Regions from separate parts of the Neorhizobium sp. PAMB6630 genome, predicted to be linked through region 2. Evidence: riboswitches for the same ligand, from Rfam matches in the RefSeq annotation. Region 2 holds a riboswitch; the other holds the start of a gene.
What was found. Region 2 has a riboswitch for thiamine pyrophosphate ahead of thiB (thiamine ABC transporter substrate binding subunit). Riboswitches for the same ligand answer to the same signal wherever they lie in the genome.

Region 1: it holds a riboswitch for thiamine pyrophosphate, as region 2 does, so the genes downstream of both, AC4CWF_RS23920 (ABC transporter permease) here and thiB (thiamine ABC transporter substrate binding subunit) in region 2, are expected to answer to the same signal.

What each region holds. Positions count from the first base shown of each region.
Region 1 covers NZ_JBZAYV010000002.1:1,126,542-1,138,655, reverse strand. Annotated here, with positions in the region: gene AC4CWF_RS23965 (NAD-dependent succinate-semialdehyde dehydrogenase) at 1-1,367, opposite strand, end outside; gene AC4CWF_RS23960 (IclR family transcriptional regulator) at 1,456-2,238, shown strand; gene recX (recombination regulator RecX) at 2,389-2,898, opposite strand; gene AC4CWF_RS23950 (TRAP transporter substrate-binding protein) at 3,058-4,053, opposite strand; gene AC4CWF_RS23945 (TRAP transporter large permease) at 4,068-5,870, opposite strand; gene thiD (bifunctional hydroxymethylpyrimidine kinase/phosphomethylpyrimidine kinase) at 5,867-6,667, opposite strand; gene thiE (thiamine phosphate synthase) at 6,664-7,326, opposite strand; gene AC4CWF_RS23930 (hydroxyethylthiazole kinase) at 7,313-8,050, opposite strand; gene AC4CWF_RS23925 (ABC transporter substrate-binding protein) at 8,047-8,991, opposite strand; gene AC4CWF_RS23920 (ABC transporter permease) at 8,988-9,788, opposite strand; TPP riboswitch at 9,926-10,028, opposite strand; gene AC4CWF_RS23915 (metallophosphoesterase family protein) at 10,172-11,440, shown strand; gene AC4CWF_RS23910 (ATP-binding protein) at 11,440-12,114, shown strand, end outside.
Region 2 covers NZ_CM177836.1:246,826-258,939, reverse strand. Annotated here, with positions in the region: gene AC4CWF_RS01135 (AAA family ATPase) at 1-650, opposite strand, end outside; gene AC4CWF_RS01130 (hypothetical protein) at 1,044-1,181, shown strand; gene AC4CWF_RS01125 (thiamine diphosphokinase) at 1,404-2,057, shown strand; gene AC4CWF_RS01120 (ABC-F family ATP-binding cassette domain-containing protein) at 2,066-3,889, shown strand; gene AC4CWF_RS01115 (response regulator) at 4,039-4,491, shown strand; TPP riboswitch at 4,553-4,662, shown strand; gene thiB (thiamine ABC transporter substrate binding subunit) at 4,705-5,718, shown strand; gene AC4CWF_RS01105 (thiamine/thiamine pyrophosphate ABC transporter permease ThiP) at 5,722-7,338, shown strand; gene AC4CWF_RS01100 (thiamine ABC transporter ATP-binding protein) at 7,335-7,994, shown strand; gene AC4CWF_RS01095 (M48 family metalloprotease) at 8,271-9,812, shown strand; gene AC4CWF_RS01090 (RNA polymerase factor sigma-32) at 9,832-10,695, opposite strand; gene AC4CWF_RS01085 (CarD family transcriptional regulator) at 10,991-11,563, opposite strand; gene fdxA (ferredoxin FdxA) at 11,925-12,114, opposite strand, start outside.

The DNA of each region.
Region 1 (12,114 bases), on a different replicon from region 2:
ACGCCGCCGAACGGGGCCACTTCGTTGGAAATCAGGCCGGTGTTGTGGCCGACCATTCCGTATTCCAGGGCTTCTGCAACGCGCCATGTGCGCTTGACATTGTCGGTGTAGAAATAGGCGGCGAGACCGAATTCCGTATCATTGGCCATGGCAATCACCTCTTCTTCCGTCTCGAAACGAAAGAGCGGCGCGACAGGCCCGAATGTTTCCTCCCGCGCGATGACCATGTTCTGCGTTGCGCCGATGAGCACGGTCGGCTCGAAATAGGTGCCGCCCAGCGCATGCCGCTTGCCGCCGATCCCGATCCGCGCTCCCTTTGCAACGGCGTCGGTCACATGCTGCTCAACTTTGAGAACCGCATCCTCATCGATCAGAGGCCCGATCAGCACGCCGGTTTCGGTGCCTGCTCCCACGCTGAGAGCCTTCACTTTGGCGACAAGCTTTTCAGCAAAGGCATCATAAATGCCTGCCTGCACATAGAGACGGTTGGAGCAGACGCAGGTCTGACCCGCGTTGCGATATTTGGAGGCAATCGCGCCCTCGACGGCGGCATCAAGATCGGCATCGTCAAACACGATGAACGGGGCATTGCCGCCCAGTTCCAGCGACAATTTCTTGATGGTCGGGGCAGACTGCGCCATCAGGATGCGGCCCACTTCCGTCGAACCGGTGAAGGAGAGTTTTCGCACGGTGTCGCTTGCGGTCAACACCGCGCCGATCTCGCGCGCATCGCCGGTTACGACCTGAAAGACGCCGGCGGGAATGCCGGCTTGTTCTGCGAGGACACCAAGCGCCAGCGCCGTCAGCGGCGTTTGTTCTGCGGGTTTGACGATCATCGTGCAGCCTGCGGCAAGCGCTGGTGCGGCCTTGCGGGTAATCATCGCGGCCGGGAAGTTCCAGGGCGTAATGGCAGCGCAAACACCGATCGGCTGCTTCAGCACGATGATGCGCTTGTCGGTGGTCGGCGCGGGGATTGTGTCGCCGTAGATGCGCTTGCCTTCCTCGGCAAACCATTCGACGAAGGAGGCGGCATACAGTGCCTCACCCTTTGCTTCCGCCAGAGGTTTCCCCTGCTCGGCCGTCATCAGCGCGGCAAGATCATCCGCATTGGCAACGATCAGGTCGAACCAGCGCCGCAGGATCGTGGCCCGCTCCTTGGCCGAACGCCGGCTCCAGCTCTCGAACGCCTTGGCAGCGGCGGTGATCGCCAAGGAGACCTGTTCTTTGGAAAGCTGCGGTACGGACGCAATCGTCTCGCCCGTGGCGGGATTTTGGACAGGAATGACAGCGTCTGATGAGCCGCTGATCCACTGACCATCAACGAGGCAGTGACTGCGCAACAACGCCGGATTGCTCAATTTCATCATTTTCCCCTCCCGAAAGTTCTACTAATTGAACTTGAATCGATATATTGAACTATGATAGGATCAGTTGCGCACTGTCAAGGAGGGCATGATGACGCAGAACCTGGAATCGCGAGCAGACACTGTGCCCGCGCTTAGAAGAGCGGTGCAGATCCTTGATCTGGTGGCGGCGTCTTCCCACAACCTCACGCCAGCGGAGATCACGCGCATGATCTCGCTGCCCAAAAGCACCGCTCACGGTCTGCTGTCGGTGATGAGCGAACTGGGCCTGCTGATGAAATCGCAAGACGGTACGATGCGTATCGGGCCACACCCGATGCGGTGGGCTGGCAGCTTTCTGTCACAGCTCGACATCGTCTCCGCATTTCAGGACTGTCTTGCAGAACGCCCCGCATTAAATCCGTATACGGTGACGCTGACCATGCGAGAGGGCGGAGAAGTCGTCTACATCGGGTGCCGTCATTCCGCACAACCGGTTGGCCACACCTTTCGCATCGGCATGCGGCTTCCCGCCCCGTTCACGGCAACCGGGAAGATGCTGTTGTCAGATCTTTCAGACGGTGAATTGCAAGACGTGCTCGATCCGTTTCCGCAACCGCTGACCAAGCGAAGCGTTTCCAGCCTGTTGCAGTTGCGCGAAGAGTTGGCGATGACCCGCCAGCGCGGCTACTCCATCGACGATGGCCAGATCCGGGACGGTATGATCTGTATCGGCGCTGCTATCCGCGACCATGCCGGAAAGGCGTTTTCAGGTATCGCGATCAGCCTCATTCGCAGCGAAGCCAGTGACGAAACAATCCAGAGACTTGGAAACGCTCTGCGGGAAGTATCGGATGCCCTTTCGCGCAGGGTCGGCGGGCATTCGAACCTGTGAGCGAAAGGCCCGCACCAGCGCATGATTTTCCGCTTGGGCCCGCAAGCGCGTCGGCGGTAAAGGCAGTGTCAGCCTGTGATGTCCGGCCGCTGCGAACGTCGCAGGGTGATCGAACGGGGGAGTAACGCCCCGTTCAAACGGCCCTGCCGGTCACCAAGCCTCACCGCCAAGGATTTCCTCGGCTTCTTCGGCGTCCATCGCAAAAACCCGGGCGCCGATGTCGTAGGCGAAACCCTGGCGGGCGAAGGCTGAGAGTTCGCGGGCTTTTTGTTTGTCATCGAGGTCTGCGCGGCGGAATGGGCCGAAGGCGCGGCGTCTTGCATAAACGACGGCGGCGCGCAGGTCGTCGGCGTCTGTGAGGGCGTGCGTTACGATCTCGCGGTCGACGCCTTTCTGGGCGAGCGTCTGGGCGATGGCCTTTTTGGATTTTCCGGCACGTGCCGAGGAACGGCTGCGAATTTCGGCATAGGCCGTGTCATCAAGCGCTTTCACGTCCAGCCCGAAGGCAACCGCGGAGGCTGCAAGCGCCCTCACCTGTTCGTCGCTGATCCCCGCGAATTTTTGGCGGGCCTTGCGGGTGATGGCGTCGGATAGCTGGCGCTCCGTCATCATGCGCTTGGAAAGCCGGTAGGCGGCGGAATTGCGCGCCCAGGAGAGCATACGCGGGGTCGGCCGGTCGCTCTCTTCACCGGCGTTTTCATGCTGCCCGGTATTGGCAGTCTTGTCGGTTGGTTCGTTGTTTTCGGTCATCGGCAGTCGTCTGGTCCTTGTCCCCCGTCATAGAGGCAAACGGTGCGAAGGACCAGACGGGGCCGGATGTCACGCTTGCTGGATGGCCTCGATCAGGTCCATGCCGCCGACCACCGTTGCAAAATCCTGCCAGACGCCGCGGGCACCGGCCTGCCATGCCTCGAACGCCTCTGGTTGCAACAGCTGACCGCCATGGGCCTTTGCGGTTTCGACGGAGCGTGCCTCGTCTTCGACGATCAGCTGGTTGAAATAAAGCGCCCCCTCGCCTGCCGCGGTCTGCAGCACGGTCTGTTCTTCCGGGGACAGCGTCTTCCAGAAGCTTGCGGCAAAAAATACGATGCCGGAGGCGCGGATATGGCCGGTTTCTGTCATGGAGGGCACGACTTCATAAAGCTTGAAGCCGGCATAGGCGGATTTGGTGAGATCCATGGCATCGACCACGCCGGTCGACAGCGCGTTGTAGGTTTCGGTGATTGGAATGCCGACGGGGGATGCCCCATAGGCGCTCCAGAGTTTCGTGTGGAGCGGGCTCTGGATGACGCGGATGCGCTGGCCTTTCAACTGCTCCGGCCGCGTCACCGGTGTTTTCGTCAGGAGATGGCGGGCGCCGTAATCGATAAAACCGCAGGAGATGAAATTCTGCATCTGAAGCTTTGCCGAAAGCTCGGCACCGGTGCTGCCCGTCACGACGCGGCGAAGATGGGAGGCGTCGCGGTAGAGGAAGGGGAGATCGAGGATCTGCAGATCCGGAACCCAGCCGGAGAGTGCAGACACAGTGGAAAGGCTCGCCTGCACCGAGCCGAGACGGGTTGCCTCCGCCACTTCCTTTTCACCGCCGAGCGCCCCGTTTGCCACCACGTTGAAGCGAAAGCGGCCGGGCAGCTTTTGCTCCACCTGTTCGGCCACGCGCCGCCAGATTTTTGTTTCGGGTTTGTCTTCACCCAGAAGCGAGGCAATGGTGATGGTGGTTGTGCGGGCCGCCGCCGGACGCAGGAGGGCCGGTGCGGCCAAGGCTGCGCCAGCGGTGGCTGCGAGGAACGAACGGCGTTTCAGGATGAGGGACATCGGGACATAACCTTTCAGAGGAGCAACATTGCGACGCACAGGATGCCAAGGGCTACAAGAAGTGCGGCAAGATAGGGCAGCACCGCGCGAAACAGATCGGTGGCAGGAACCCGCGTGACGCCGGAGACCACGAAGATCAGCATGCCGAGCGGCGGCGTCAGCCCGTGGATCATCAGGTTCACCACCAGAATGACACCGAAATGGATGGGATCGAGCCCGGCGGACACTGCAACCGGCAGAAGGATCGGCCCGAGCAGCAGGATCGCCGCACCGATATCGAGCACCAGGCCGGCAACCAGCAACACGAGATTTGCCATCAGCAGCACGAGGGCCGGATGATGCCCGAACGCATTGACGGCATCCGAGATCAGCCCGGCCACATCATCCACGGCGAGCAGGAAGGCAAACGGGCCGGCCGAGCCGATCAGCAGGCCGATGGCGCCTGCTTCGGTCGCCGCCTGGCGGAAAGCGGAGATCAAGGATGTGAAGGAAAGGCGCGCGGCAAGCGCCAGGATCAGCGTGTAGGTTGCGGCCAGCGCTGCCGCTTCCGTCGTCGTGACCACGCCAAAGCGGATGCCGGCCACCACGATGACGCCAAGGCCGAAGGCCGGCAGGGCAGATAGCGCGGCGGCGGCGCGCTCCTTGCCGGAGGCGGGGCGTCCTTCCGGGCGGGCCTTGACCGAAAAATGGATGGCGACGGCAAGACAGGCCGCCATCAACCCGCCCGCCACAAAGCCGCCTGCCAGCAGCGAGCCGACCGAGAGATTGGTGGCGGCCGCCAGCAGCAGGAAGGCTATGGAGGGCGGAATGACATTATCGAGAACCGAGGAGGCCGCAATGATCGCGCCCGCCTGCGCCGGCGGATAACCGTTCTTCACCAGTTGCGGCTGGAAGGTGGAGGCGCCGAAGGCCGCATTGGCAACGGAGGAGCCGGAGGCGCCGGAAAAGATGACGCTGGTCAAAAGCACGGTCTGCGCCAGCCCTGCCCGGCGATGGCCGACAAGCGTTGCGGCAAAATGGACAAGGCGCTCGGCAGCACCGGAGGCCGTCAGAAGCCCGCCGGCGAGCAGAAAGAAGGGGATGGCGAGCAGCAGGAATTTCGACATGCCGTTGACGGCGGCTGCAACCACGGCCGGTTCCGGCAGGCTGCTGCCGAAGGCAAGGCTGAGCGAGGCGGCGGCCAGAAACGCATGCGACAGTGGCGCAGACACGACAAGACCAATGCCGGCGATGATGGCGAGAAAGGCGCTCGGCGGCCAGCTTCCGGAGAGATCCACATGGGTTGCCAGACCATAAAGGCAGGCCCCGAGTGCCAGTGATGCCAGCACCGATACGCGCTTTTCTTCCGCTAAGCGGCGCAGGATGAGAACCGCCAGCAGCAGAACCCCGCCGGTGCCGATCAGCGCGAAACGCAACCATTCCGGAAGCCCGAGTGTCGGCGAGGTGCCGCCGAGCATGGCGATCGTTTCGCGCGCACCGACGATCAGGGTGAGCGCCGCAATCACGCTCACGCCATCCGCCATTGCTTCGGCCGCCACCTGCCCTCGCCTTGGCAGGAGCCGGAGGCCGACATCGAACCGCATGGAGAGCGGTCCCGACAGAGAGAGCGGCGCCGCCACCGAGATCAGCGCGAGATGAAGCCAGATGCCGAGATCCTCGGCGCCGATAAAGCCGGTCTGGAAGACATAACGCAGGGTGACATTGACGAGCACGAGGGAAAGCAGCGCGCAGAGCAGCACGGCGGCGGTGCCGGAAAGAATTGTCTCCAGACCCGCCAGAAGCCTCTGTCTGTCGCGCTCCCCTGCCCCTTGCCTCATGCCGGCCACCAGTCGTGGAAATGATGAACGGGGCCCCTGCCCCCGCCGACCTTAAGGTATCGGCCCGCCTCAAGCGCTGCCTGCAGGTAGGCTTTTGCATCCCGTGCGGCCTCGGCAAGCTCCAAACCCTTGGCAAGGTTGGCGGTGAGTGCTGCGGCAAGCGTGCAGCCGGTGCCGTGGTCGTTCGACGTTTCGACACGCGGGGCGGACAGCGTCAGCACGTCCTCTGGCGTGACCAGGAAATCGACGCTTTCTGCGCCCTCGCCATGGCCCCCCTTCATCAGAACCGCGCGTGCGCCGAAACCGAGGATGAGGTGAGCCTGCGCAATCATCTCGTCGCGGTTTTGGGCGATGGGGCGTCCGGTCAGAAGCGCTGCTTCCGGCAGGTTGGGCGTCACCACATGGGCGAGCGGCAGCAGCAGGCGGGTGAGCGCCGCAATGGCATCTTCCTGCAGCAGCCGATCGCCTGATGTGGCAACCATCACCGGATCGACCACGATGGGGCCGGCAAATGCCTGCAGCCGGCCGGCGATGACAGCAATGGTTTGGCTCCGCGACACCATTCCGATCTTCACCGCATCGACGGCAAGGTCACTGAAGACGGCATCCATCTGCGTGCCGATGACGTCGGCCGAAATATCCTCGACGGCGCTGACGCCCCGCGTGTTCTGCGCGGTGACGGCGGTGATGACACTTGCGGCGTAGGTGCCAAGTGCGGAAAACGTCTTGATATCGGCCTGGATGCCGGCGCCGCCGCCGCTGTCGGAGCCGGCAATGGTGAGCGCAATGGCAGTCATGCACCCTCTCCCTTCAGGCTTTGATCGATGGTTTTGCGGAAATCCTGCACGGCGGCTGCGATGTCTTCCGCACGAAACAGGGCGGAAATGGCGGCAATGCCATCGGCGCCGGCAGCGATCACGGCTGGCACCTTATCCAGCGTGATGCCGGCAATGGCGCCGACCGGAAGCGCCGGGTTGAGCCCCCGGATTGTCGCCCGAAGCGTCTTGAGGCCATCAAGGCCCACAGGCGGATCCGGATTCATCTTGGAGAGCGTTTCGAACACGCCGCCGATGCAGGCGTAATCGACCGGCGCCTTCCCGGCTCGTTCGGCATCGGCGGGCGTCTTGACGGTGACGCCGATGATGGCGTCCGGCCCGAGCAGGCGGCGCGCGGTGTCGGGGGCCATGTCGTCTGCGCCGAGATGCACGCCGTCTGCGCCGGCGGCAAGTGCCACGTCGACGCGGTCATTGACGACGAAGGGGACGCCGCTTGCGGCAAGCGCTGCCTTGATCGCCAAGGCCCGCTCGATCATCACCCGCGTGGAGGCTGTCTTGTCGCGGTACTGGATCAGCGTTGCGCCATTGTCGGCGGCATGTTTTGCCAGCACGGCGAGGTCTGCCACATCGAGAAGCGAGGCATCCACCAGCGCATTCAGGCGGTAATCAAGTCGTCTCATGGTTTATCCTTGCATGGGAATTCAGATCATCAGGGCCAAGGGCTGCCAGCGCATCGAGAAAGGCCGGCTCGAAGCTGCCCGGCCCGCGGGCATGCACGGCCGCCAGTTCCGCCGAGACGCCGGTGGTGCAAAGGGCAGCCGTTGCCGCCCTCAGCGCATCTTTCTCCACGGCCAGAAACGCGGCAATGACGCCGCCGGAGAGGCAGCCGGTGCCGGTCACCACGGCCATGAAGGCATGGCCGTTTTCCACGTTGACGCTTCTCCCGGCGTCTGACAGATGATCGACCGCACCGGTCATGATGCGAAGGCTGGCGCGGGTCTCGCCGATCAGTTCCATCTCCGCGCGGTTGCCGCGCACCACGGTCGGACCAAGCGTGATGAGTTCGCGGGCAAAGGCGAGCCGCGTCGGTGAATAATCGCAATGGACGGGATCGAGGATCCACGGTTTGCCGCCGGCCGTCGCCACATCGACGGCAAGCCGGATCACTTTGCGGCGCTCCGCATCCAGCGTGCCGAGATTGATCGTCAGCGCATCCGCCTTACTGACAAAATCGGCAATCTCTTCCATCGAGGAGGTCATCGAGGGAATGGCGCCGATGGCGCTGATGCCGTCGGCGGTGAATTTCTGCACGACTGTGTTCATCAGGCAATGCACGCGCGGGCGGCGGGCGCGAACGCGGGCGATCAGGTCCGCGGCGTCTGCTTTTGTCGGAAGCCTGTTCATTTCAGCTCCACCGCCAGATCCTCCACTGCCGGTGCCTTTTGAATGAGCCCGCTTTCGGCCATGAAGGCGCCGAAACGCTCATAACGGGCGTGGTCCAGCGCGGCCGGGCGTTTGGCAAAACGCGGCAGCGTATCGGTAAAGGCCTTCCGGTTCAGCGTGTCATCGAGGTTCGGATAGGCCTTGATGAACAGCTGCCAGGCCTCATCGGGATGGTTGGTCAGGTAGACCGCAGCCTTTTCCACGGCGCGCAGAAAACGCGGCAGGCGGCTGTCGTTCAGAAGCTGCGGGCGGGTGACGAAGATCAGCTCGTCATAAAGAGGCACGCCGTGTTCTTCGGGAAAGAAGGCGCGCCCCTCATGGCCTTCGATCTGCATCTGCGTCAGCTCGAAATTGCGAAAGCCGCCAAGCGTCGCATCCACCTGCCCGCTGATCAGCGAGGGCGACAGCGAGAAGTTGACATTGACCAGCTCGATGTCCTTCAGGTCCACGCCTTCGGTGGCAAGCATGCGCTTCAGCATCGCATCCTCGAAGCCGGAGACGGAAAAACCGACCTTTTTACCCTTCAGGTCTTTGAGGCTCTTGATCGGCCCGTCTGCAAGTACGGTCACGGTGTTGAGCGGTGTTTCCACCAGCGTGCCGAAGCGCGTCAGCGGCAGGCCGTTTGCGTGGTCGAGATAGAGGTTCGGCTGGTAATGCACGCCGATATCGGCCTGCGCGGTGGAGACAAGGCGCGACACGGCGGATGGGTCCGATGGCGGGATCAGTTCCACCTCAAGCCCCTCCTCGGCAAAATAACTCTTCTCTGCCGCAACCACCATCGGTGCGTGATCGGGATTGACGAACCATTCGAGGAGCACGCTCAGCTTGTCGGCTGCCTGCGAGGCGGCAGGCGCAAGGGTGAGGACAAGAACAGTGGCGAGCGCGGCGATTACGCGTTTCATGCGGCATGTTTCCTTGGCAGGAGGGCTGGATTGAGGGCGGGATGGCGGGGTGTGTCCGTTTCTTCCCTCGCCCAGGGGGCAAGGTTTTTCGTCAGGCGATCGACGGCAAGCCGCAGGAGAACGGTGAAAAGGGCGAGGATGACCATGGCGGCAAACAGCATGTCGGTCTGCATGCGGGCATTGGCCTGCACCATGACGAAGCCGAGCCCGCCGGCAGCCCCCACCCATTCGCCGACAATGGCGCCAAGCGGAGCAAGCGGCGCTGCCACCCGAAGCCCCGAGACAAGGGCCGGAAGCGCCAGCGGCAGGCGGATGTGGCGCAGGATCTGGATATGGCTGGCTGGCGTCAGCGCGGCAGCATCGAGAAGTGTCGGATCGGTGCGGCGAAGGCCATCGGCAAAGGCGGAGGCAACCGGAAAAAAGATGATGATCACAGTCATCGCCACTTTGGAGGCCATGCCAAAGCCCAGCCAGATAACGAGAACGGGCGCCAGAACGAAGACCGGAAAGGCCTGCAGCACGACGACAAGCGGCCAGACCAGCCGGCCAGCCCTCGGAAAAGCCGCGACAGACAGCGCCGTCAGCGCGCCGAGCCCGCAGCCGATCACGAGGCCAAAAAGGATTTCGCCCGCCGTGATCAGCGCGTGATGCATGAGGAACTGCGGCTGGCGGACATAGGTCATGGCCACCGCGAGAGGCGACGGCAGGATGTAGCGCGGCGGTGAAAGCAGCGATACCACCGCCTGCCAGGTGGCAAGCAGAAGAAGCAGGGCATAACCCGTCTGGCGAAAGCGCATCGTCAGCTATCGGCGGTGAGGCGGCTGGCAGTCGGGTCTATGGGGCAGAGGCAAGCTGCGTTTTTCATCAATGGCATCGTGATCTCCAAACCTTTCAGCAGGGAGATCCAGGTGAAGCGGAGAAGAGAATAGGCGCTCACATGCGCGTTTTCCGTTCCTACGCCGGCATGACCCGGATCAGGTTCAAGGGTCCGGCTCAGCGCCATCTCAGCATCGTTCGATGCTCCCCTCGGAATGGCGCGACCTTTGTGGAATTTTTGTCTGATGTCAATCGCCTGTCATGTTTGCTTTGGGTTGTGGGCCTCAATCTGCGCGGGGGATAGAGCAGGCAGCATCATCAGGCGCCATTGCACCTGGCCTGCAAGGGCGTTAAATCTGCGGCCATGGCCTTCAGGTTCGTTCACACCGCCGATCTGCATCTCGACAGTCCGCTTCGGTCGCTGTCGCTCAGAAATCCCGATCTTGCCGCCCTTGTGGGGGATGCGACGCGCCAGGCGCTGGTGCGCATCGTCGATCTTTGCCTGGATGAACAGGTCGATGCGCTGATCATCGCCGGCGATCTCTACGATGGCGACCAGACATCGATGAAGACGGCGCGTTTCCTGGCCACCCAGATGCAGCGGTTGCACGAGGCCGGCATTTCCGTCTTCAAGATCCGCGGCAACCATGATGCGCTGTCGAAAATCACCCAGGAACTGGTGCTGCCGCCCTCGGTCAAGGTGTTTTCCGGCCGGGCGGAGGCGGTGGAACTTGCGCGCGGCGGATTGAATGTTGCCATCCATGGCCTCAGCTTTGCCAAGCCGCAGGCGCCGGAAAGCCTGCTGCCGAAATACAAGGCGCCGGTGGCCGGTGCCGTCAACATCGGCATCATGCATTCAAGCCTTGCCGGCGCGCCCGGTCATGATCTTTACGCCCCCTGCTCGGTGGCCGACCTGCATGGTTCGGGCTTTGATTATTGGGCGCTGGGCCACATTCACCAGCGCACGCACCATGCGGGAACCAGAACCGTGATCATGCCCGGCATGCCACAGGGCCGCGACATCAACGAGGCCGGCGAAAAGACCGTGTCGCTGGTGACTGTTGCCGATGATGGAACGGTGAGCGTCGAGGAACGGCTGACGAGCCTTGCGCAGTTTGCCCGGGTGACTGTGGATGTGTCGGACGCTCAGGACTGGCGTGGGCTTGTGGATCTCATCGGCCGTGCGGTCGAAGACGAGCGCCAGCGCACCCGCTCCGACCATCTGGTGGCGCGGTTGCGGCTTGTGGGCACAACGCCGCTTTCCTTTGCCATCCGGCGCGATGTCGACCTGCTGCTGAGCGAAGCCGAACAGCGGGCAGAGCGCACGGGCCGCGCCTGGATCGAAAAGCTGGAGCTGGACGTCAGGGCGCCGTCTCTTCGCCCGCAGCAGGCAACCAGCGATCCTGTCCATGAACTGGGCGCGTTGATGCGCGACGACGTGATGCCGGCGCATGGTTACCGCGAGCATGTGCGCGAGATGGTGCAAAACCTGCTGGACGATCTGCCGCCGGAAAGCCGGCGTTTTGCCGGAAACGATCCGGCAGCCTTCGAAAGTTTCGTGGAAGACCTGATCCGCGAGGGAAGCGAGGACCTGATCGCACGCCTTGCGGCAGCAACGGGCGAGGAACGCTGATGCGGCTTCGTCGTCTCGATCTCACCCGCTACGGCAAGTTTACCGATCACACGATCGATTTTGGCCCCGCCACCGCCGGCAGCCCGGACCTGCATATCGTCTACGGCCTCAACGAGGCCGGCAAATCGACGGCGTTTTCCGGTTATCTCGATCTGCTCTTCGGCATTCCCGAGCGCAGCGGCTATAATTTCCTGCATGCCTATAATGCCATGCAGGTGGGCGGCGTGCTGGAATTCGACGGGCGGGACCATGATCTCGTGCGCCTCAAACAGCGCACCAACGCGCTGGTCGACGGGCGCGGCCAGCCGGTCAACGAGGTCCTGCTGTCATCAGCACTCGGCGGGCTGACGCGCGAGGCCTATCGCACCATGTTTTCGCTGGACGAACGCTCGCTGCGCGACGGCGGTGCGGCCATCGTCGAAAGCCGCGGCGATCTCGGCGAAATGCTGTTTTCGGCCAGTTCCGGCCTGGCCGATGTCAGCCGCGTGCTGACGGCGGCAACCGACGAGGCGCATCAGTTTCATCGAAAGCGCGCCCGCAACACGCAGCTTTCGGAGATGAAGCAGCAACTGGCAGCGCTAAAGGGCGAGCGCGACCAGATCGATACCTATGCCTCCACTTACGCTGGCCTTGTGGCGACGAAGACGCAGGCCGAAAAGGCCTATGAGGAGACA
Region 2 (12,114 bases):
AGACCCGGCATTTCGCGGATCTCGTAAAACTGGGTGAGCGCTGCGCGGACAAGCGCCTGCTTGATGCCGGGATAATGCACCTCAACGATGCGAGCGAGCGTATCGGCATCGGGAAAGCGGATATAGTGGAAGAAACAGCGGCGCAGAAAGGCATCCGGCAGTTCCTTCTCGTTGTTGGAGGTGATGATGACGATGGGGCGCACCGCCGCTTTCACCGTCTCGCCGGTCTCGTAGACATGAAACTCCATGCGGTCGAGTTCCTGCAGCAGGTCGTTGGGAAACTCGATATCCGCCTTGTCGATCTCATCGATCAGAAGCACCAGTTTTTCACCGGCGGCAAAGGCCTGCCACAGTTTTCCGCGCCGGATATAATGGGCGATGTCGTTGACGCGGGGATCGCCGAGCTGGCTGTCGCGCAGCCGCGAGACGGCATCATATTCGTAAAGCCCCTGCTGGGCGCGCGTGGTGGATTTTACGTTCCATTCGATGATCGGCAGGCCAAGCGAAAGCGCGATCTGGCGGGCAAGTTCCGTCTTGCCGGTGCCGGGTTCGCCCTTCACCAGAAGCGGGCGCTCCAGCCGGATGGCAGCATTGACGGCGACCATCAGGTCCTTGTCGGCGATATAGTCGTCGGTTCCGGTAAACTGCATGGACCTCATTCCCAGTTCGGCCAGCCTTTAGCGGCCAAGGTCGGCTTTGGCGCCAAGAGGTAAAGAGCGGGCGCCGCCTTCGCAAGAAAGAAAGGCCAAAGATCGCGATCGCCGTTTAAAAAATGTGCTTGTGTTCAGCCACAGTTCTGACACGCTAACAGGCGCAAAGTTTTGATGCTTCGCCTTTCTGACCGAGACCGGAGAGGCGACCGGCAAAGACCGCATTTAATATCTTCTGCTTCCCGACCGGGCTTGCCTGGTCACCCGACCGCCCCGATGCCGTGGCCCGTTTCAAAAGGCCTCTCACCCCGGGACGAGCGTTCTTGCATGATCTGTTTTCATCCGCATCACCACCGCCGCAGCGCATGAGCCTGCGCAACAAGGAAGCATCCCATGGCCAAAGGTCAGGTCCGTTCGAACCGCGAAGTCAGAAAGCCGAAGAAGGACAAGGAAAAGCCTTCGGCAGCGCCGACATCCACCTTCACCACACAGTTGAAGGGTGCGGCTGCCGCAAGCCCGAAGAAGCGTTGACACTGAGCGGCGGCGGGCCAGCGCATCGAGCGTGCCCGCCCCGCACGTCAAGCCCTGGTGGACGCGCGCTTACCCCCGTCCTCTTGGCCCCAAGACCGCATAACCCCATCGCCTTGCCTCCCGCCTTAAGCCGTTCCAGGACGCGCGCGCAGATGACGTGGCGGCGGTCCGTGCATCATAGGGCTTTTGCTTTTGGCGGAAGATGCGCTAAGGGCATGAGCCATGAGCCCATCCACCTTTACCCTTCTTCTTGGCGGCAGCCTGACCGTGACGGAGCGTTTAAGCGCGCTGATCGCCGGCAGCCGCGTGATTGCCGCCGATAGCGGCATGCGCCATGCAAAATCGCTGAACCTCACGCCGGAGCTTTGGGTGGGCGATTTCGATTCCGCCGATGCCGCGCTGCGGGAAAGCTATCGCCAGGTGGAGCGCCATTCCTATCCCACGACAAAGGCTGCAACCGATGGCGAGATTGCCATTGCCGAAGCCTTGGCGCGCGGTGCTGAGCGACTAATTCTCGTCGGCGCCCTTGGCGGCGAACGCTCCGACCATGCGTTGCAACATACCCTGCACGGTCTGTCTCTTGCCGAAGCCGGGCTGGAGGTGATGCTGACCTCCGGCGAGGAAGAAGCCTATCCGCTGATCAGCGGTGACCAGATGGAACTGGAACTGCCCAGGGGCTCGCTGTTTTCCGTGCTCGGCTTCAGCGACCTCGAGGGACTGACCCTTTCCAACGTTCGTTACCCGCTCACCGATTTTTCCCTGACATTCGGCTCGTCGCGCACCATATCCAATGTCGCGCAGGGCCCGATCTCGATCTCGCTCGGACAAGGGCGCGCGCTGCTGATGGCCCGCCCCTATGACCTGACCGGAGCCTAAGGAACCAGATGGCACCCCCGATTCTCAAGCTCGACGACATTTATCTGAGTTTTGGCGGCGCGCCGCTGCTCAATGGCGCCAATTTTCAGGTGGAGCCGGGCGACCGCATCTGCCTTGTCGGGCGCAACGGCTCGGGCAAGTCGACGCTGATGAAGATTGCCGCAGGCCTTGTCGAGGCGCAATCCGGCGAGGTTTTTCGCCATCCGTCCTCGACCATCCGCTATCTTGAACAGGCGCCGGATTTCGGCAGCCACACCACCGTTCAAGCCTATGCCGAAGCGGGGCTTGGCCCCGGTGACGATCCCTACCGGGTGACCTATCTTCTCGAGCATCTTGGCCTCTCCGGCCAGGAGGATCCCGCGCGCCTCTCCGGCGGCGAAGCCCGCCGCGCAGCGCTTGCGCGCGTGATGGCGCCGGAGCCGGATATCCTGATGCTGGACGAGCCGACCAACCATCTCGATCTTCCCACCATCGAATGGCTGGAAGGCGAATTGCAGAAAACGCGAAGCGCCCTTGTGGTCATCTCGCACGACAGGCGTTTTCTCGAAAAGGTCTCCACCGCCACCGTCTGGCTCGATCGCGGCCTGTCGCGGCGCCTGGCGCGCGGTTTTGCCTTCTTCGAGGAATGGCGCGACAAGGTGCTGGAAGAAGAAGAGCTTGAACAGCACAAACTCGGCAAGCAGATCGAGCGCGAGGAACACTGGCTGCGTTATGGCGTGACCGCAAGGCGCAAGCGCAACATGCGCCGCCTTGGCAACCTGCAGAGCCTGCGCGCCGATTACCGTGGCCACAAGGGGCCGCAGGGCAGTATTCAGGCATCGGCCACCGAAGGTAAGGAGAGCGGCAAGCTCGTCATCGAAGCCGAAGGTATTACCAAGCGTTATGGCGACCGCCAGATCGTGGCGCCGTTTTCGATCCGCGTCCATCGCGGCGACCGGATCGGCCTTGTCGGCCCCAATGGTGCGGGCAAAACGACGCTTCTGAAGATGCTGACCGGCCAGCTGGAGCAGGATGAGGGCACGATCAAGCTCGGCACCAATCTGGAGATCGCCACGCTTGACCAGAAGCGCGAGGACCTGAACCTTGAGGATACGCTGAGCCATTACCTCACCGACGGGCGTGGCGAGAGCCTGCTGGTGAACGGCGAGCAGCGCCATGTGGCCGGCTATATGAAGGATTTCCTGTTCCAGCCGGAGCAGATGCGCACGCCGATCAAGAACCTCTCCGGTGGCGAGCGCGCGCGCCTGATGCTGGCCCGCATGATGGCAAAGCCCTCCAACCTTCTGATCCTCGACGAACCCACCAACGACCTCGATATCGAGACGCTGGATCTGTTGCAGGAAATCGTTGCCGGCTATAACGGCACCGTCATCCTTGTGAGCCACGACCGTGACTTCCTTGACCGCACCGTTACCTCCACCATTGCACCGGCAACGCCCGAGGCGCCGGATGGACGCTGGATCGAATATGCCGGCGGCTATACGGACATGATGGCGCAGCGCAAGGGCGTGCTGGACGAGAAGCGCCGGGCGGAAAAGGCCCGCACCGAAGCAGCCGGTCCTTCGCAAACCTCGACGGACGCGCCGAAGAACAAGGCAAAGCTGTCCTTCAAGCAGAAATTCGCGCTGGAAAACCTGCCAAAGGAAATGGCAAAGATCGAAGCTGACATTGCCGCCCGCGAAAAAACGATGGCTGACCCGAACCTGTTTTCCAAGGACGCCGCCGCCTTCAACCGCATCGCCGCGGAATTGGAGAAGCTGCGGGAAAGGCTTGCGAAAATGGAAGAGGAATGGCTGGAACTTGAAATGCTGCGCGAGGAGCTTGAAGGCTGATCTTAATCTATTCTTAAGTTTAACAAAGTCTTAGCGCCAAGAAATATCGTCAGATCCCGGAACAATTCCCAAAACGGCACGTTCGATCGATCACAAGGCTTTCATGACTGTTCGAGAGCCCTGCGTACCGATCAACAAAGGGAAATCCCATGTCGGCATCTGTAGTGCGTCGTCGGCTGGCAAATGCAGCCATGAAACAAAGAGTATTGATCGTCGAGGACGAGTTTCTGATTGCCCTCGACATGGCAGATACAATCGAAGGCATGGGGTTGACCGTCAGCGGATTTGCAAGCGGACGCGCTCATGCCCTTGCCCATGCACCCTATATCGATATCGCGCTCGTCGACGTCAATCTGTCGGATGGCGCGACCGGTCCGTCCATCGGTCGTGAGCTGTCGGAGCGCTACGGGGTGACAGTGATCTTCATGACGGCCAATCCCGAGCAGTTGCGGTGCGACATCGGCCGCGCGCTTGGCGTGCTGACCAAACCCGTCATGCCACATGTCGTTGAGCAATCGGTGGATTATGCCATTGCCAACCGCCTCGGCGGCATTGCTGCCGTTCCGCGCGAGTTGCAGGTGTTTCCGCAGGCCGCCGCCTGATCGTAACGGGTCGTGATGTTCGTACGACTTGCCAAGCCTCTTTCGCACCGCTAAATCTTCGCCTGCTCTAACGGGGTGCCATAGCTGCAAGGCTTGGCTGAGAGACGGAAACGTCAACCCGCGGAACCTGATCCGGCTAACACCGGCGGAGGGATTAGACGGCTCGCATCCAGCGCCTGTTCTCCCTGTGTTGATCAAACGAAGGAGGCGCCGATGCGCATATTGCTGTCCACCACATTTGCGGTGATTGCCGCGCTCGGATTGTCGCTGCCCGCTTCGGCTGCGGAGAAAAAGACGCTGACCGTCTATACCTATGAAAGCTTCGTGTCCGACTGGGGGCCCGGCCCCAAGGTCAAGGCCGCCTTCGAAAACACATGCGATTGCACGGTAAACTTTGTCGCCGTGGCCGATGGCGTGGCGCTTTTGACCCGCCTCAAGCTTGAGGGCGCCTCTTCCGAGGCGGATGTGGCGCTGGGTCTCGATACCAATCTCATCCAGGAAGCCAAGGACACCGGCCTGTTCGACGCTCATGGCATCGACACCAACGCCGCATCCATTCCCGGCGGCTTTTCCGATGATACGTTCGTGCCCTATGATTACGGGCATTTTGCCGTGGTCTATGACACTGACACGATCAAGAACCCGCCGAAGAGCCTGAAGGACCTGGTCGAAGGCGATCCGTCGCAGAAGATCGCCATCGAGGATCCGCGCACGTCCACGCCGGGGCTTGGCCTGCTGCTCTGGGTCAAGTCGGTCTATGGCGATGAGGCACCGCAGGCCTGGGCAAAGCTGAAGAACCGCATTCTGACCGTCACGCCCGGCTGGTCGGAGGCCTATGGCCTGTTTACCAAGGGCGAGGCACCGATGGTGTTTTCCTATGTCACCTCGCCTGCCTACCATATGATGGAGGAAAAGACGGAGCGTTATCAGGCAGCGGCGTTTTCCGAAGGCCATTATATCCAGATCGAAGTGTCCGGTCGTCTGAAGGCCTCCAAAAACCCTGAGCTTGCGCAGAAATTCCTCTCCTTCACCCTGTCGCCGGACTTTCAGGCGATCATTCCGACCACCAACTGGATGATGCCCGCCGCCAAGCCCGCAGAGCCGCTACCTCCAGTGTTTTCCAAGCTGGTGCAGCCGGCAAAGACTTATCTGATGAGCCCTGAGGAAGTGGCAAAGAACCGCGATGCCTGGATCCGCGAATGGCTTGGCGCCATGAGCATGAACTGATCGATGCTGAGCCACGCGCAACGGCGGCAGGCATTGGCGGCAGGCGCGACAAGCCTTGCCGGCGTGGCGCTTTTTGTCGTGCTGCCAGTGACGGCCTTGCTGTCGACCGCGCCCGCCTCCTCGTCGCAAGGCGGCTTTTTTGACGGCTATACGGCAAGCCTTCTGCGCTTCACGCTTCTGCAGGCCGGTCTGTCGGCGTTTCTCTCCATTCTTCTCGCCATGCCGGTGGCGCTGGCTCTTGCACGGCGGCCGGCCTTTCCTCTGCGCATCTGGATTGTCAGGCTGATGGCCGTGCCGATGGGCCTGCCGGTTCTGATCGGTGCGCTCGGCCTCATCGGCATTTTTGGCCGCCAGGGCTTGTTCAACCGGTTGCTGGCATTTGCCGGCGTGGAACAGCCGGTCAGCATCTACGGTCTCTCGGGCATCCTGATTGCGCATGTATTCTTCAACCTGCCGCTGGCCTGCCGGCTGATGCTTTCAGGGCTGGAAAGACTGCCGGCTGAATATTGGCGGCTCTCGGCAAGCCTTGGCATGCGCCCGTTCTCCATCTTCCGCTTCATTGAGGGACCGGCGCTCGCCCGCGTCATTCCAGGCGCTGCCGGCCTCGTTTTCATGCTCTGCGCCACCAGTTTCACGCTGGTTCTGGTGCTGGGCGGCGGGCCGGCGGCGACCACGCTGGAAGTGGCGATCTATCAGTCGCTGCGTTTCGATTTCAATCCGGCGCGCGCCGTTGCGCTTTCGCTCCTGCAGATCGGCCTGACGGCCGTGGTGCTCTTCATCATCAGCCGGCTTCCGCCCGCAGACATCGCAGGCGTCGGCGAAGGACGCGCCAGCCACCGTTTTGACGGACGCAGCCTTCTGGCAAGGTTTTACGATGCCGGCATCATTGCAGCGGCGACGCTGTTTCTTGTGCTGCCGCTCGGTGCCGTTGTCGTTGCGGGGCTGAAGGCCGATCTGTTGAAACTGGTCACCATGCCGGCCTTCCGGCAGGCGGCATTTACCAGCCTTGCCATTGCGATCTCGGCCGGTCTGCTCTCCATCCTCGTATCGCTCGGCATTATCGCCGCGCGTGCAGCCATTGCCGATATGAGACACCCGCCCCGCCCCCTCAAGGCCTTTTCCGCAGCACTTTCGGGCATGTCTTCGCTGGTGCTTCTGGTGCCGCCGGTGGTGCTGGGCACCGGCTGGTTCCTGTTGATCCGGCCGCATGCCGATGTCACCCGCGCCGCGCCGCTGCTGATTGCTGCCATCAACATGCTGATGGCGCTACCCTTCGTCATGCGGGTTCTGGCGCCGGCTTTTGAGACCCATGCCGCACGCACCGGCCGGCTTGGCGCAAGCCTTGGCCTCTCAGGCTTTTCACGCTTCCGGTTGATCGACTGGCCGGTGCTTGCCCGCCCGCTCATGATGGCGCTGTCCTTTGCCATGGCGCTGTCGCTCGGGGATCTGGGAGCGGTCGCCCTCTTCGGCTCGCAGGAACTCACCACACTGCCCTATCTCGTCTATAGCCGGCTTGGCAGCTACCGGACGAATGACGCCGATGGTCTGGCGCTGATTCTGGGCGTGATCTGCCTGGCCCTCACCGCCCTTGGTACCGCCGGCCACCGGAGGCAGGCATGACGCTGAGCGACACATCTTCCGCGGCCGTGGAATTTCGCGATGTCAGGCTGTCGCTCGGAACGGCCCGTTTTCATTTCGACTGCCGGATCGAGACCGGACGCATCACCGCCGTCACCGGACCGTCGGGATCCGGCAAATCGACGCTGCTCAATCTTGTCGCCGGCTTCGAGACGCCGGACAGCGGTCGGGTGCTTTTGTCGGGCAAGGACATGTCTGGGGTGCATCCGGGGCAGCGGCCGTTATCGCTGGTCTTTCAGGACAACAACCTGTTTGCCCATCTCGATCTTTTCACCAATGTCGGGCTTGGCATCCATCCGGCGCTGAAGCTCTCGCCGGGCGATCGGCGCGCGGTGTCGGATGCGCTGCAACGGGTAGGCCTTGCCGGATACGAGACGCGAAAGCCCGGCACGCTCTCTGGCGGCGAGCGGCAAAGGGCAGCCTTTGCGCGGGCGCTGGTGCGCAAACGCCCGCTCCTTCTCCTGGATGAGCCGTTTGCCGCTCTCGATCCCGCCCTTCGGCTTTCCATGGCAGACCTGCTGCTGGACCTGCACCGCGAAAGCCGCAACACGATCCTGATCGTCACCCATGACCGGGACGAGGTGGCGCGGTTGGCCGACTGCGTGCTCTCGGTGGAAAACGGCGCTATTCATCCGTAGGCCGGCCCCCGGGAATATCCGGCTTACACGCGACAATCGTATCAGCAAATTTGACAGCCCGTCATAAAGCGTCAATCAATTCGCCACATTTTAGACGTGCGGCAGTGCGATGCCGCAATGCGAAAGAGGGCTGGAATGATTGTCTGTGAGCGCTTGTGTTCTATCTGAAGAGAGGACAAAACGAGAATCACGCGCAATTGCCCCACCCGCAGCGAACGCAGACCAGAGCGGCAGGGGCAAAGGCCGCACGATGCGCCGGATGGCGGGCTTGGACGAATGACGGTTCCAACTGAACGGACGACGATGACAGCGCTGGACCCGGCTTGCAGGAAACGTGCAGGCCAGGGGGCGCGTGGGATACGCGCCCTTGCCGCACTGTTGGCCGCAGCAACGCTTCTCTCGGGCTGCCAGTCGGTGATCGACCAGACCTATCAGGCCAATGTGAAACCCTCGGCCAATCCGCAGATCGTCGATGAGGTGCAGAAGAACGATCCGCGCGCCCAGATGGGCGCCCGCGAGCATCCGCGCATCGTTGCAAGTTATGGCGGCCAGTATCACGATGCCAAGACGGAACGGCTGGTCGCGCGCATTGCCGGCGCGCTCACTGCCGTCTCGGAAAATCCCAACCAGTCCTATCGCATCACCATCCTGAATTCGCCTGCCATCAACGCGTTTGCGCTGCCCGGCGGTTATCTCTACGTGACACGCGGCCTGCTGGCGCTTGCCAATGATGCTTCGGAAGTGGCCGCCGTTCTCAGCCACGAAATGGCGCATGTCACGGCCAATCACGGCATCGAGCGCCAGAAGCGCGAGGAAGCCGAAGTAATTGCCAGCCGTGTGGTGGCCGAGGTTCTCTCGAGCGATCTGGCCGGCAAACAGGCGCTGGCGCGCGGCAAACTGCGGCTTGCCGCCTTCTCCCGCCAGCAGGAACTACAGGCAGACGTGATCGGCGTGCGCATGCTCGGCGAAGCCGGTTATGATCCCTATGCGGCAGCCCGTTTTCTCGATTCCATGTCGGCCTATGCGCGTTATTCATCCGCTGACCCGGATACAGACCAGAGCCTCGACTTTCTCTCCAGCCATCCAAACGCTCCGCAGCGTGTGGAGCTTGCCCGCCAGCACGCCCGTGCCTTCGGCCAGGAAGGCACCGTGGGCGACAAGGGCCGCGACTATTATCTCACCGGTATAGACGGCCTTCTTTATGGCGACAGCCCGGAAGAGGGTTATGTGCGCAACGAAACCTTCCTCCATGCGGGCCTTGGCATCCGTTTCGACGTGCCGGAAGGTTTTCGCATCGACAACAAGGTGGAAGCGGTTCTTGCGACCGGGCCTGACGAGACCGCCATCCGCTTTGATGGCGTGCAGGCGACCGATGCGAACCAGAGCCTTTCGAACTACCTGACGAGTGGCTGGGTGGCTGGGCTTCAGCCGGAAACCGTGCGGGAAACCACGATCAACGGTCTGCCGGCGGCAACCGCGCGCGCATCGGCCGAACGCTGGGATTTCGACGTCACCGTTATCAGGCTCGACAAGCAGCTGTTCCGTTTCCTCACGGCCGTGCCGAAGGGCAGCACATCGCTTGAGGCAACCGCCGACACCATGCGGCGCACCTTCCGGCGCATGACGCCGCAGGAGGCTGCCGAGTTGCGGCCGCTTCGCGTGCGGGTCGTCACCGTGCAGCCGGGCGACAATATCACCACCATGGCTGCCCGCATGATGGGCACCGATCGTAAGCTCGATATGTTCAAGATGATCAATGCGCTGCCAACAGGCGCGTCGATCCTGCCCGGCCAGCGGGTCAAGATCATTTCCGAATAGGGTTCGAGGTGGGCCTGCCTCAGCAGGCCTCTGCCATTTGCGGATTGTTGGTAACCAGAGCCGATTTCAGCTTTTCGATCGCCCGGCTTTCGATCTGGCGCACGCGTTCCTTGGAAATCCCAAGTTCGGCACCCAGCGCTTCCAGCGTTGCCCCGTCATCGGTCAGGCGGCGGGCGCGAATAATCTTCTTTTCGCGCTCATTGAGCTTGGTGAGAGCCCCCTGCAGCCATTTCAGGCGGCGTTCGCCATCAATCATGAACGAGACCTGCTCATCCGGCAGCGGTTCTGCACTTTCTAGCATGTCGAGCCGTTCGCCACTGTCATTGTCGCCGGCAATAGAGGGCGCCTGCAGCGAGGCATCATTGCCGGACAGGCGGGCATCCATGGTCTGCACGTCGGCGAGGCTGACGCCAAGGGCAGTTGCGATCTCCTCATGAATATCCTGGGCAGTCTTGGTATTGCCGCCGCGCGCAAGCTTGGCGCGCAGCCGGCGCAGGTTAAAGAACAGCGCCTTCTGGGCAGAACTGGTGCCGCCCCGGACAATCGACCAGTTGCGCAGGATATAGTCCTGCATGGAGGCGCGGATCCACCAGCTGGCATAGGTCGAAAATCGCACATCGCGTGACGGTTCAAACCTTGCCGCCGCTTCCAGCAGCCCTACATAACCTTCTTGTACAAGGTCACTCATCGGCAGGCCGAAGCCGCGGAACTTGGAGGCCATGGCGATAACGAGACGCATATGGGCAAGCGCGATCTGGTTGCGGGCATCCCGGTCCTGACCGTCTTTCCAGCGCACGGCGAGATTGCGCTCTTCCTCGCGCGCCAGATAAGGCGCAGCCATGGCGATCTTGATCATATTGCGGTCTGCGGACATGGCGTTCATTGCGCTCTCCATGAAACTGTTTGACCAGACAAAGGCGCATGGACCCCAGAACCTTCCACCTCTTGCGGCCAGAAGACCGGTCGGGCGGACAGCATCAGCGGCATGCCTCTTTGCTCCCCTCGTTCAACTCAGGTGGAGAGGGCGCAGCCCTTCCCCTGTCTCGACACGGCAAAGGCAGCTTCAAGAGGCCGCATTTTTCGCCGTACCGGCGGGTGAACGCGTGCACGGTCAAAAAGTTCCAACAAAAAACCCGGCTTTCGCCGGGCTTTTTCAGGTGAGTGCAGGATGAAACCGCTCAGGCGGCTTCTTCTTCGTGCGAATCTTCCTCGTCGAGAACCTTGCTGCGCTTCGGCCCCTTGGCGAGGTTGGCTTCGATCAGGCGAACCGATTCCGTATCCGACATCTTGTTGACGGCTGCGATTTCGCGCGCCATGCGATCAAGGGCAGCCTCATAAAGCTGGCGCTCGGAATAGGATTGCTCCGGCTGATTTTCGGCACGGTAAAGATCGCGCACGACTTCAGCGATCGAGATCAGGTCGCCGGAATTGATCTTGGCATCATATTCCTGTGCGCGACGCGACCACATGGTACGCTTGACGCGGGCCTTGCCCTGGACAACCTTCAAGGCACGCTCGACGAAGTCGGTTTCGGACAGCTTGCGCATGCCGATGCTGACGGCCTTGGCGACCGGCACCTTGAGGCGCATCTTGTCCTTCTCGAAATCGATCACGAACAGTTCGAGCTTCATACCAGCCACTTCCTGTTCTTCGATGGCCGTGATAGTGCCCACTCCATGCGCCGGGTAAACGATCGCTTCACCGGTCTTGAAACCATGGCGCGCTGAAGATTTTTTCTGCTGGGTCGTCATTCGTTTAACAAACTCCCTGTTACGCACCCGGTCTTCCGGGACCGGGGCCGGGTCAGTCAGGCCCGGATGAGACGGGGGAACCGTCGGTGACTCCATACTGGTCCAACGAACGCGCACAAAAACAACACCTGATCGCGGACGGCGACGACAAATCCAAAGCTGGTTATGTCACGGGAACCGCGGCGGGTGCTCTGTTGCTTTCGTGATGTTTTTGGGCACGCGAGTGCCACTTTGTGGAACAGTTCTTGATGTCTACCACAAATATGGGAGGAAATCAATGATTTGCTTTCGCAGATGCACAGACGCAACGGTCGCGTCCATGCCTAATCGTTAAGCAATCGCAAAAATGGCGGCCCTGAGTTCAATCGCCCTTGCCCGGTTCCGGCGAGAAATACTGCTCGAACTTGTTCTCGACGCCGTCCATTTCCTTGGCCTCGTCCATCGCGTCCCGCTTGACGGTGATGTTGGGCCAGACCTGCGCATATTCGGCATTGACCTTCAACCACTTGTCGAGACCCGGCTCGGTATCCGGCTTGATGGCTTCTGCGGGA